Regions from separate parts of the Hyphomicrobium album genome, predicted to be linked through region 3. Evidence: predicted binding sites of a transcription regulator. Region 3 holds the regulator's gene; each other region holds the start of a gene.
The links. The regulator LexA, encoded in region 3, represses DNA repair genes until DNA is damaged. The targets are predictions, from matches to a motif close to TGTTCNNNNTGTGTTCNG.
Positions count from the first base shown of each region.

Region 1: GIW81_RS03940 (single-stranded DNA-binding protein) is a predicted target of LexA. The motif match lies at 1,592-1,609, and genes of this name have one in related genera.
Region 2: GIW81_RS18280 (ATP-dependent helicase) is a predicted target of LexA. The motif match lies at 1,989-2,006, and genes of this name have one in related genera.

Region 1 covers NZ_WMBQ01000001.1:813,614-816,890, reverse strand. The annotation lists gene GIW81_RS03945 (pentapeptide repeat-containing protein) at 1-1,535, shown strand, start outside; gene GIW81_RS03940 (single-stranded DNA-binding protein) at 1,778-2,299, shown strand; gene GIW81_RS03935 (hypothetical protein) at 2,598-3,277, shown strand, end outside.
Region 2 covers NZ_WMBQ01000002.1:1,255,866-1,259,142, reverse strand. The annotation lists gene GIW81_RS18295 (ATP-dependent DNA ligase) at 1-2, opposite strand, end outside; gene ligD (non-homologous end-joining DNA ligase) at 13-1,683, opposite strand; gene GIW81_RS18285 (hypothetical protein) at 1,772-1,954, opposite strand; gene GIW81_RS18280 (ATP-dependent helicase) at 2,078-3,277, shown strand, end outside.
Region 3 covers NZ_WMBQ01000001.1:713,012-716,288, reverse strand. The annotation lists gene GIW81_RS03460 (ComEC/Rec2 family competence protein) at 1-1,781, shown strand, start outside; gene lexA (transcriptional repressor LexA) at 1,775-2,479, opposite strand; gene GIW81_RS03450 (hypothetical protein) at 2,930-3,211, opposite strand.

The sequences.
Region 1 (3,277 bases), 100 kb from region 3:
AGGTCGCGTTCCTGCCCTATCACGACGTGACGACGACGTGGATCAACCGCATCTTCCTGACGCTCGACATCGCCGGGATACTGCTGATCGGTGTGTTCCTGATGCGGGCGGAGACGTCGTTCCTGCAGGCGTTCTGGCGCTCGACCGTGGCGCACCCGGTGAGCGCGATATCTACGGCCGTGGTGCTGGCCATCGTCGCCTACCTCTCCTATTTCGCCGCGACCGTGCCGGGCGAGCCGCTCGACAAGGTCGGGCAGCGGCTCATGGCGTGGTCGAAGCCGGCCGACGGCGGCAAGGTGCAGCAGAGCGGCTTTTCGCTGCCGTTCCTCAGCGCCGGCACGGACGGCACCCTGTTCGGCATCTTCCGCCGCAACCTCGTGGTGACGGACTCCGACCTCCTGGGAGAACGCGAGCCGAGCGGCGAGAAGACGCTGCGTTTGCGCGGCCGCGACCTGCGCTACGCCAAGCTCGACCGCACGGATTTCTCCGGCGCCGACTTGACCGGCGCGGCGCTCGACGGGGCGAGCCTCGTCGGCGCCAACCTCGAGAAGGCCTCGCTCGCCTGCGCCGAGCCCGACACGGTGATGCTGAGCGACAACCGGGTGGCGGCACGCTGCGCCACCGCCCGCGGCGTCGACCTGACGCGCGCCCGCCTTGGCAACGCCCGCCTGTGGGGCGTCGACTTCAGCGGCGCCAAGCTCGACGAGGCGCAGCTCGACGGTGCCGATCTGGCCAACGCCGTGCTGACGGGCGCCAGCCTGTCGAGCGCGCACCTCGACCGGGCGGACCTGACCGGCGGCGTGCAGGCGCAGGGCGCCAACTTCCTCAACGCTTCGCTGCAAGGCGCGGATCTGACCGGCGCGCGGCTGCAACTCGCCGATTTCTCCAGCGCCGCGATGCAGGGCGCGCTGCTCGACTTCGCCCAGCTCGAAGGCGCCGTGCTGCGCGACGCCAATCTCGAGGCGGCGAGCCTGCAGCAGGCGCGGCTCATCGGCACCGACATGAGCGGGATGAAGATGGCCGGCAGCGACCTGCGCGGCGCCGTGGTCTGGATGGCGCAGGCGCCGGTGTGGGATTCGACGGGGCTCACCGATCTCAGCGAGCTTTCAGTGCGTGCCCCCGCCGATACCGAACGCGCCAGCCTGCAGGCGAGCCTGCAGCGTATGGGCGGCGACGATGAGCTGCGCCGCAAGGGCCAGGAGCTCACCGCGCAGCTTGCCGAGAAGGACGCGACCTGGTCGGGCACGCTCGACCAGCAGCGCTGGCAGAGCTGGGTGGGGGCCTCGCCGCCGCCGCCGGCGCTGACCTACAAGTCCGATCTCACCGCCTACCTGACGAAGCTGATGTGCAGCGCCCGCTGGAGCAACGGCGGCATCGCCACCGGCGTCGCCCGGCGCGCCACCGGCACCCAGTTCCGCGGTGACGTGGTCGCCGTCTACGACGGGCTCAAGGCGCCGTCCTGTGTGGCCTCGTCTCAAGCGCCCGCGAAGGTCATGCGGGACCTCTCCTCGGCCGCCGAAACCGCCCGCAACTGATCCATCCCTGTCAAATGAAGTGGCGCCTTGCCAACGCCGCCGACGCGTCCTATCTATAGAACATATAGAGAACACTGGCGGCCCGATTTGGCGTGGACAACCCGCCATCGCCCGCCGGCCGATCCCCACGATGGGGTAGGTTGCGACTGCGACTCATCGGCGGGCCTCATGGGCGGACCGGGTGAGAGATGGATTCATCGCAGCTGCCGAGGTGGCGCGCTGCAAAGACGAGGAGTGATGGCATGGCTGGTTCGGTCAACAAGGTGATCCTGGTGGGCAACCTGGGCAAGGACCCGGAGATCCGTCGCACCCAGGACGGGCGTCCGATCGCCAACCTGCGCATCGCCACCTCCGAGACGTGGCGCGACAAGTCGACGGGCGAGCGGCGCGAGAAGACCGAGTGGCACTCGGTCGTCATCTTCAACGAGAACCTCTGCAAGATCGCCGAGCAGTACCTAAAGAAGGGCGCCAAGGTGTTCATCGAGGGCCAGCTGCAGACCCGCAAGTGGCAGGGCCAGGACGGCCAGGACCGCTACTCGACCGAGGTCGTGCTGCAGGGCTTCAACGGCAACCTGACGATGCTCGACGGCCGCGCCGGTGGCAGCAGCGGCATGAGCGAGGGCGGCCAGGCGGACTACGGCGGCGACAGCAGCGGCGGCTACGAAGCGCCGGCACGTTCTCCCTCGCGCGGCGGTGGCGGCGGCGGCGGCTCGAAGGGCGGCGGCGGCTTCGACAAGCAGCTCGACGACGAGATCCCGTTCTAAGGCTCCGCTCTATCCCGCCACCTAGCGTCATGGCCGCGTTGTGGCGAAGCCATGCTCCGCATGGACGGCGGCCATCCACGCCAGCTTCAAGGTGGCCGGATTGCAGGCGCGCAGGCGTTCCGCAGCCATTGGCGGCTTCTGGTAATATCTCGTTATTACCGGCAGTTAGCGGCGCGGGCTGGCATGCAGCCTGCGTTCATTTTGAACGCGCTATCACAATTCGGTCGTCGAAGGCCCGCACAAGCGGGCTGTCACTGGGTCGGCCGCGGGCCGGCCGATCGATTTGGGGAGTAACACTATGCTCGGGCGATCCATCGTGGCGCCTCTACTCGCACTGCTCGTCATTCCGCTGGCTGCCGACGTGGCGTCGGCGCAGGGTCGTGATCGCGATCGCGGTCCGCCGGGATTCGATCGTGACCGTGGCCCTCCGGGATTCGATCGCGACCGCGGGCCTCCGGGACGTGAGCAGTGGGAGCTGCTCGGCGAGCAGGCCGTCGGCTTCGGCGTCGATCGCGATGTCATCCGCGTCGGCCGCCGCGAAGGTTTCTTCTCCAGGATCGCGCTGGAAGTCCGCGACAACGATGTCGAGATCCTCGACCTCAAGGTGTTCTTCAACCGCGGCGCGCCGCAGGACGTGCGCGTCCGCCAGGTCATTCGCCGGGGCGAGCGCACGCGGCCGATCGACCTGATCGGCCGTGATCGTCTGATCGACCGCATCGAGATCGTCTATCGCTCGAACCCGAACGTCCGCGGCCGCGCCAAGGTGGCGGTGTTCGGTCTGCGCGACATGCCTCCGCCGCCTCCGCCGCCGCCGCTGAGCTGGGTCGAGCTCGGCTGCGGCAAGGTAGGCATCAAGCCTGACCGGGATTCGATCCGCGTCGGCCGCCGCGAGGGGCGCTTCAGCGCCATCAAGCTGGCCGTGCGCGGCAGCAAGATCGAGCTCATTGACTTGACCGTCGTCTACGAACGCGGGCCGCC
Region 2 (3,277 bases), on a different contig from region 3:
ACTTGGCAACCCTCACGCCGCGCGCAGACGCACGAGGCGCTCGATCGCCTTGTGCAGTGGCCGCTGGCTGTCGCAGTAGTCCTCCCACGCCTTGCTCTTGGCGATGAGCTTGGCCGCGGTGCGGATATTGAAGCGCGCCGGATCGAGGCCCGCGCGCACCTGGCTCCAGGTCAGCGGCATCGAGACCGGCGCCCCGGGACGCGCGCGCGGCGACAGTGGCGCTACCGCCGTGGAGAAACGGTCGTTGCGCAGGTAGTCGAGGAAGATGCGGCCGGTGCGCAGCTTCTTGGTCATCTTGATCAGGTAGCGCTCGGGGCTGTCCTCGGCCATCTGCGCGCACACCGTCTGCGCGAAGGTCTTTGCCTCGTCCCATCCGAGCTTGCTCGCCTTGCCGACCTTCAGCGGCGTGACGACGTGCAGTCCCTTCCCGCCGGTCGTTTTGCAGAAGGCGACGAGATCCAGCGCTTCGAGCCGCTCGCGCATCTCTTTCGCCGCCTCGATCACCGTATCGAATTCGACATCCGGCGCCGGATCGAGATCGAACACAAGGCGCCCGGGAATGTCGGGATTGAACGGCGCGCAGTTCCACGGGTGGTATTCGACGGCCGCGACCTGCGCCATGGCAATCAGGCCGTCGGCGCGGTCGATCTCGATATAGGGCTCGCGGTCGCCCTCCACCGTGACGAGGTCGATGGTGTCGGACATGCCGCGCATGGCGTGGCGCTGGAAGAACGTCTCCCCCTCGATACCATCCGGCGCGCGGATTACCGAGCACGGGCGGCCCTCGATGTGGCCGAGCATCCAGTCGCTCACCTCTTCCAGGTAACGCGCCAGATCCATCTTGGTGACGGGCGGCTCGCCGGCGTGCGCCGGCCACAGCGCCTTGTCCGGCTTGGAGATGGTGATCCCCAGCACGCTGTCGGGGCCGCTCTCCTTGGCAGCTTTCGCTTTGGGTGCCTTGCGGGCCGGCTTCTTGCGCGGCGCGCGACGCTTGGCAGCCGGGGGTGGAGCTGAGGGCTCGCCCTTCTTGCGCGAGTTCCACACGGCGTCCGGCTTGAATGCGTGCTTGCCACCCAGCATGAACGGAACGGGCGCCTTGCCCTTGCCTTCGGCGATTTGCTTCATCGTGCGGCCGGAGGCCACCGACTTGTCCTTGCGCAGCGCCGCCTCGCCGTCGCTGTTGGACCATTGGTCCTTGTGCTTGATGAGCAGCCAGTTGTTGCGCTTGCCGCCGTCGCGGTCGTGCTTCATGCGCACCAGCACCCAGCTGCCCTGCAGCTTGCCGCCGGCGAGCACGAACTTCAGCTCGCCCTTCTTCAGGGCCTCGTCGACGTTCTCGTTGCCCTCGGGCAGCCAATAGCCGCGGTCCCACAACATCACCGTGCCGCCGCCGTACTCACCCTTGGGAATGGTGCCCTCGAAGTCGCCGTAGTCGAGCGGGTGGTCCTCCACCTCGACCGCCAGGCGCTTGTCTTTCGGATTGAGCGACGGGCCGCGCGTCACCGCCCACGACTTAAAGACGCCATCGTGCTCGAGGCGCAGGTCGTAGTGCAGGCGCGTCGCGTCGTGCTTCTGGATGACGAAACGCGGATATTCGGCCGCGCGGACCTTGGCGTCGCCGCTCGGTTCCTGCGTCTTCTCGAAGTCGCGCTTCGACCGGTATTTGGCGAGCTTGCCTGCCATGGGGACCAGCGTCACTCTTGCTCCCTTAACAACAAGCTCACTGCCCCGGGTTGCATCGGCGCCGTGCGGGAGACGCCGCGCCACGCCTTTAACCAGGCGGAAGCTTGGTGAGACCTTCCTCGATCTTGCGCCGGATATCGCCGTCGGCGTCGCCATGCGGGTCGTCCGTTGGCGCCGGGCCGACCTGCTCCTTCTTCTTTTCCTTGCGGCGCTCCGGATTGAACCCGCCAACCTCGGTATTTTCATCGAAGTCGATTGTCTTATCGGGCATCGGTTCCTCCTTTTGTTTCAGGCAGAACGGCAACTGATCGTTGTGCGTTCCGCGCCGTCGCGGCTGCGGATAAGCAGCTTTGCCGCGTTTGTGAACAAAACGAGAATCAGCTTCAGTGCCCCCATGGCCCTCGCCCAGCTCGAAAAGCCCAGCCATCTCGACAAGCTGAACCCGCAGCAGCGGCGCGCGGTCGAGCATGGCGTCGGCGCGCGCGCGACCGCGCCCGCGGGGCCGCTGCTGATCATCGCCGGAGCCGGCTCCGGCAAGACCAACACGCTGGCACATCGCGTCGCCCATCTGATCCTCAACGGTGCCGACCCGCGCCGCATCCTGCTGATGACGTTTTCCCGCCGCGCCTCCGTCGAGATGTCGCGCCGCGTCGAGCGGATCGCCCGCACCGTGCTGGGCGGCAACGGCGCCAGCATCGACGCGCTCGCCTGGGCCGGGACGTTCCACGGCATCGGCGCCCGCTTGCTGCGCGAATACTGCGAGCAGATCGGGCTCGATCCCGCTTTCACCATCCACGACCGCGAGGACTCCGCCGACCTGATGAACCTGGAGCGGCACGCACTCGGCTTCTCCAAAACCGAGACGCGCTTCCCGACCAAAGGCACGTGCCTTGCCATCTACTCGCGCTGCGTCAACGCCGAGCAACCGCTCGACGACGTGCTCAACTCTTCCTTCCGGTGGTGCGCTGCCTGGGCGAAGGAGCTGAAGGAGCTGTTCGCCGGTTACGTCGAGGCGAAGCAGCGCCAGAACGTCCTCGATTACGACGACCTACTGCTCTACTGGGCGCAGATGATGGGGGATCCAGCGCTCGCCGCCGACGTCGGCGGCCGCTTCGATCACGTCCTCGTCGACGAGTACCAGGACACCAACCGGCTGCAGTCCTCCGTGCTGCTCGCCTTGAAGCGCGACGGGCGCGGGCTCACCGTCGTCGGCGACGACGCGCAATCGATTTATTCCTTCCGCGCCGCCACGGTGCGCAACATCCTCGACTTCCCCAAGCACTTCGACCCGCCGGCCGAGGTCGTCACGCTCGACCGCAACTACCGCTCGACGCAGCCGATCCTCGCCGCCGCCAACGGCGTCATCGATCTCGCCGCCGAGCGCTTCACCAAGAACCTGTGGTCCGACCGCGAGGCTGCCGAGCGCCCCCGCCTCGTCGGCGTGCGCGATGAGGCCGACCAGGCGCGCTACATCGTCGAGCGCGTCTTGGAGAACCGCGAGGCCGGCGCGCTCCTGAAGCATCAGGCGGTTTTATTCCGCGCCTCGCATCACTCCGGCCCGCTCGAGGTCGAGCTCGCCCAGCGCAACATTCCG
Region 3 (3,277 bases):
GGCAGCGGTTCACCCTCCGTGTCGTGGCGCTGGGCGACCTGGCGGTGGCGGCGCGGCCGGCACGGGTGCGCGTCTCGCTCACACGCGCGACGCCGGAGGTTGCGGCAGGGACCGCGGTGCACTTGCGCGCGACGCTGATGCCGCCGTCCGAGCCGGCGCTGCCCGGCGACTACGACTTCGGGCGGCAGGCGTGGTTCGCGGGCATCGGCGCGGTCGGCTATTCGCTGTCGGCGCCGGTGGTCGATGCGAATGCGGGCGATCCGCCATTGGATTTGCGGCTGTGGGCCTGGGTGCAGCGCCTGCGCCAGGGTATAGGCGCGCGCATCGCCGCGGCGCTGCCGGGAGAACGCGGCGCCATCGCCACGGCGCTGATCACCGGCGAGCGCGGCGGCATCTCGGAGGCGACGAACGAGGCGTTTCGCGACAGCGGCATCCTGCACATCCTGTCGATCTCCGGCTTCCACATGGCGATCATGGCGGGCTCGGTGTTCTTCATCGTGCGCTTGGGGCTCGCGTGCTTCCCAGCTATTGCGCTGCGCTATCCGATCAAGAAATGGGCCGCGGCTGCGGCGCTGATCGCCGCATTGGCGTATCTGATGATCTCCGGCGCGGCCTTCGCAACGGTGCGCTCGACGATCATGATCGGCATCATGTTCCTGGCCGTTCTGCTCGACCGGCCGGCGCTTGCCTTGCGCAACGTTGTGCTGGCCGCGACGCTTATCCTCATCGCGTTTCCCGAAAGCCTGTTCGACGTCGGCTTCCAGATGTCGTTTGCCGCGGTGCTGGCGCTGGTCGCGGTGTACGAGGCCCTGCGCCAGCGCGATCTCTGGGCGTCGCTGATGGAGGGCGGTGCGGGACGGCTCGCCGTGTTCTTTGCCGGTATCGTGCTGTCGACTCTAATAGCCAGCGCCGCGGTGGCGCCGTTCGCCGCCTATCACTTCCACAAGAGCCAGCAGTTCGCCGTCATCGCCAACCTCATCGCCCTGCCGGTGTGCAACCTGCTGGTCATGCCGGCGGCTCTGGCGGCGCTGGTCGCCATGCCGTTCGGGCTCGAAGCCTATCCGCTCTGGGTGATGGGCTGGGGCATCGACGCGATGGTGTGGACGGCGCGTCGCGTGGCGGAGCTGCCGGGCGCGGTGCTCCCGGTTCCGGCGATGCCGACGCTGGCGTTCCTGCTGATGGTGGCGGGTGGTTTGTGGCTGATGCTGTGGCAGACGCGCTGGCGCTTCGCCGGCGTGGCGCTGATCGCCGGCGGGGTTGCCCTGGCACCGACGCTGCCGGCCCCCGACATTCTCATCGGCAGCGACGGGGAGCTTGTCGCCGTACGCGGGGAGGGGGGCGTGTTGTCGGCAATCGGCGCGCGCAGCGCCAACTTCGAGCTGGAGCGCTGGCTCGAGCACGATGGCTCACCGGGTGCCGTCGAGGAGGCGGCTAAAGCGCGGGCCTTCACCTGCGACGGCATCGGCTGCCGCTCCCGGGTGAAAGGCCTCGACGTGGCGGTGGCACGACATCCCGCGGCCTTCGCCGAGGACTGCCGACGGGCGGCGATCCTCGTTTCACCCCTGGTCAGTCCGCGCGGCTGCGCCACGCCCAAGACGGTTGTCGATTTCTTCGCCGCGCGCCGCGAGGGCACGCACGCGCTCTATATCGGCGCCGACGGCAGCATCCGTGTCGAAACGGTCGCCCGGACGCGCGGCACCCGCCCCTGGTCGATGCCGGCCCGGCGCGGCGCACCCGCCGGGTTCGACCCGGAGGGGCGGCGCACCGCCGGCCTTCAGTAGCGGCGCATCAACCCGACGAGGCGCCCCTGGATGTCGACCTGATCGGGGCCGAAGATGCGCGTCTTGAACTCGGGGTTGGCGGCTTCGAGGGCGATGGTGGTGCCCTTCTTGCGTAGCCGCTTGAGGGTAGCCTCCTCCTGATCCACCAGGGCGACGACGATGTCGCCGTTCTCGGCGGTGTCGCAGCGGCGGATGATCACCGTGTCGCCGTCGAGAATACCCGCCTCGATCATCGAGTCGCCCTTCACCTCGAGGGCGAAATGCTCGCCGTTGGTGAGGAGGTCCGGCGGGCAGGCGATGTCGTGGCTGTGGTTCTGGATGGCGCTGATCGGGGTGCCGGCGGCGATGCGGCCCATGACCGGCACCGACACCGTGCGGCTGTCGATCATAGTCGAGGGCGGCGTAGACAATTCGCGGCTGCGGCTGCCCTCGATGACACTCGGTTGGAAGCCGGCGCGCTTGGGCACGGCGGGGGTCGTCTGGTTTTCGGGAAGGCGAATGACTTCGATAGCGCGGGCCCGGTGGGGAAGGCGGCGGATGAAGCCGCGCTCGACGAGGGCCGTGATCAGCCGGTGGATGCCGGACTTGGACTTCAGGTCGAGTGCATCCTTCATCTCGTCGAAGGACGGCGGCACGCCTTTGTCCTGCATGCGCGCGTGGATGAAGAGCAGCAGCTCTTTTTGTTTTTCGGTGAGCATCAAGCCTCCTGGTGCTCGGCCGGCGGGGCGCTCCTTCCAGGTTGTCTGGACAAAGCGTGAACGTACCCTAGCCGTTCCTTAAGCGTTCCGCAAGAGGGGTTGGGTGCTGTCCGTATTTGCTGGAAAACGTCCTAATTTGCCTTGGGGATGTTCTTGTCGGTGGGCCACGCGATAACCATGTCCTCCCCGCGTTTGCAGAGGAGCTAACATGCTACGTCTTCAGGCGCCGGAAACATGCCGCCCCCGAGACGTCAATAGCGTTGAAGGATAAGCGGGATAACCACGCCCTCCCGGTTTGAACCCGTCAGTGAGGATGGGGAGAGGGGTCCATGACGTGGGCTTCTGGTAAATAGGCGAAAGCGCTGTCGGAATTGACCCCCTCACTGGGAATATTTTCGGCGGTTCTTAGCCGCCAGACAGGAGCCCCGGTCACAAGCCGGGGCTCATTGCTTAGATGTCGTCGTATTCGCCAGGTTTCGTGGATTTTTCCGCCAGAATTTCCTTGTCGAACTCAAGCTTGCGGACGAGCCGTTCGATCTCCTTCACGCCCACCGGGCCAGTCACGATAACCTCGAAATCGGCCTCACTCGATAGGATGCCCTTCAACAAAGTTCGCTCGCCTTCCATCTTCTCGCGCTCCTTCTTCGGAGGCGCGCTGTGTGAGGGCGACGTCCGTGGCTGAACCGCCGGGACCTCGTCGCTCGCATCGTCCTCCAACTCGTCAGGAGCCACGTCTGCGCACCACGCCGGCCGCTGCGCTTGGGCTCACCGACCATGCGTGGTCGATTGCCGAACTGA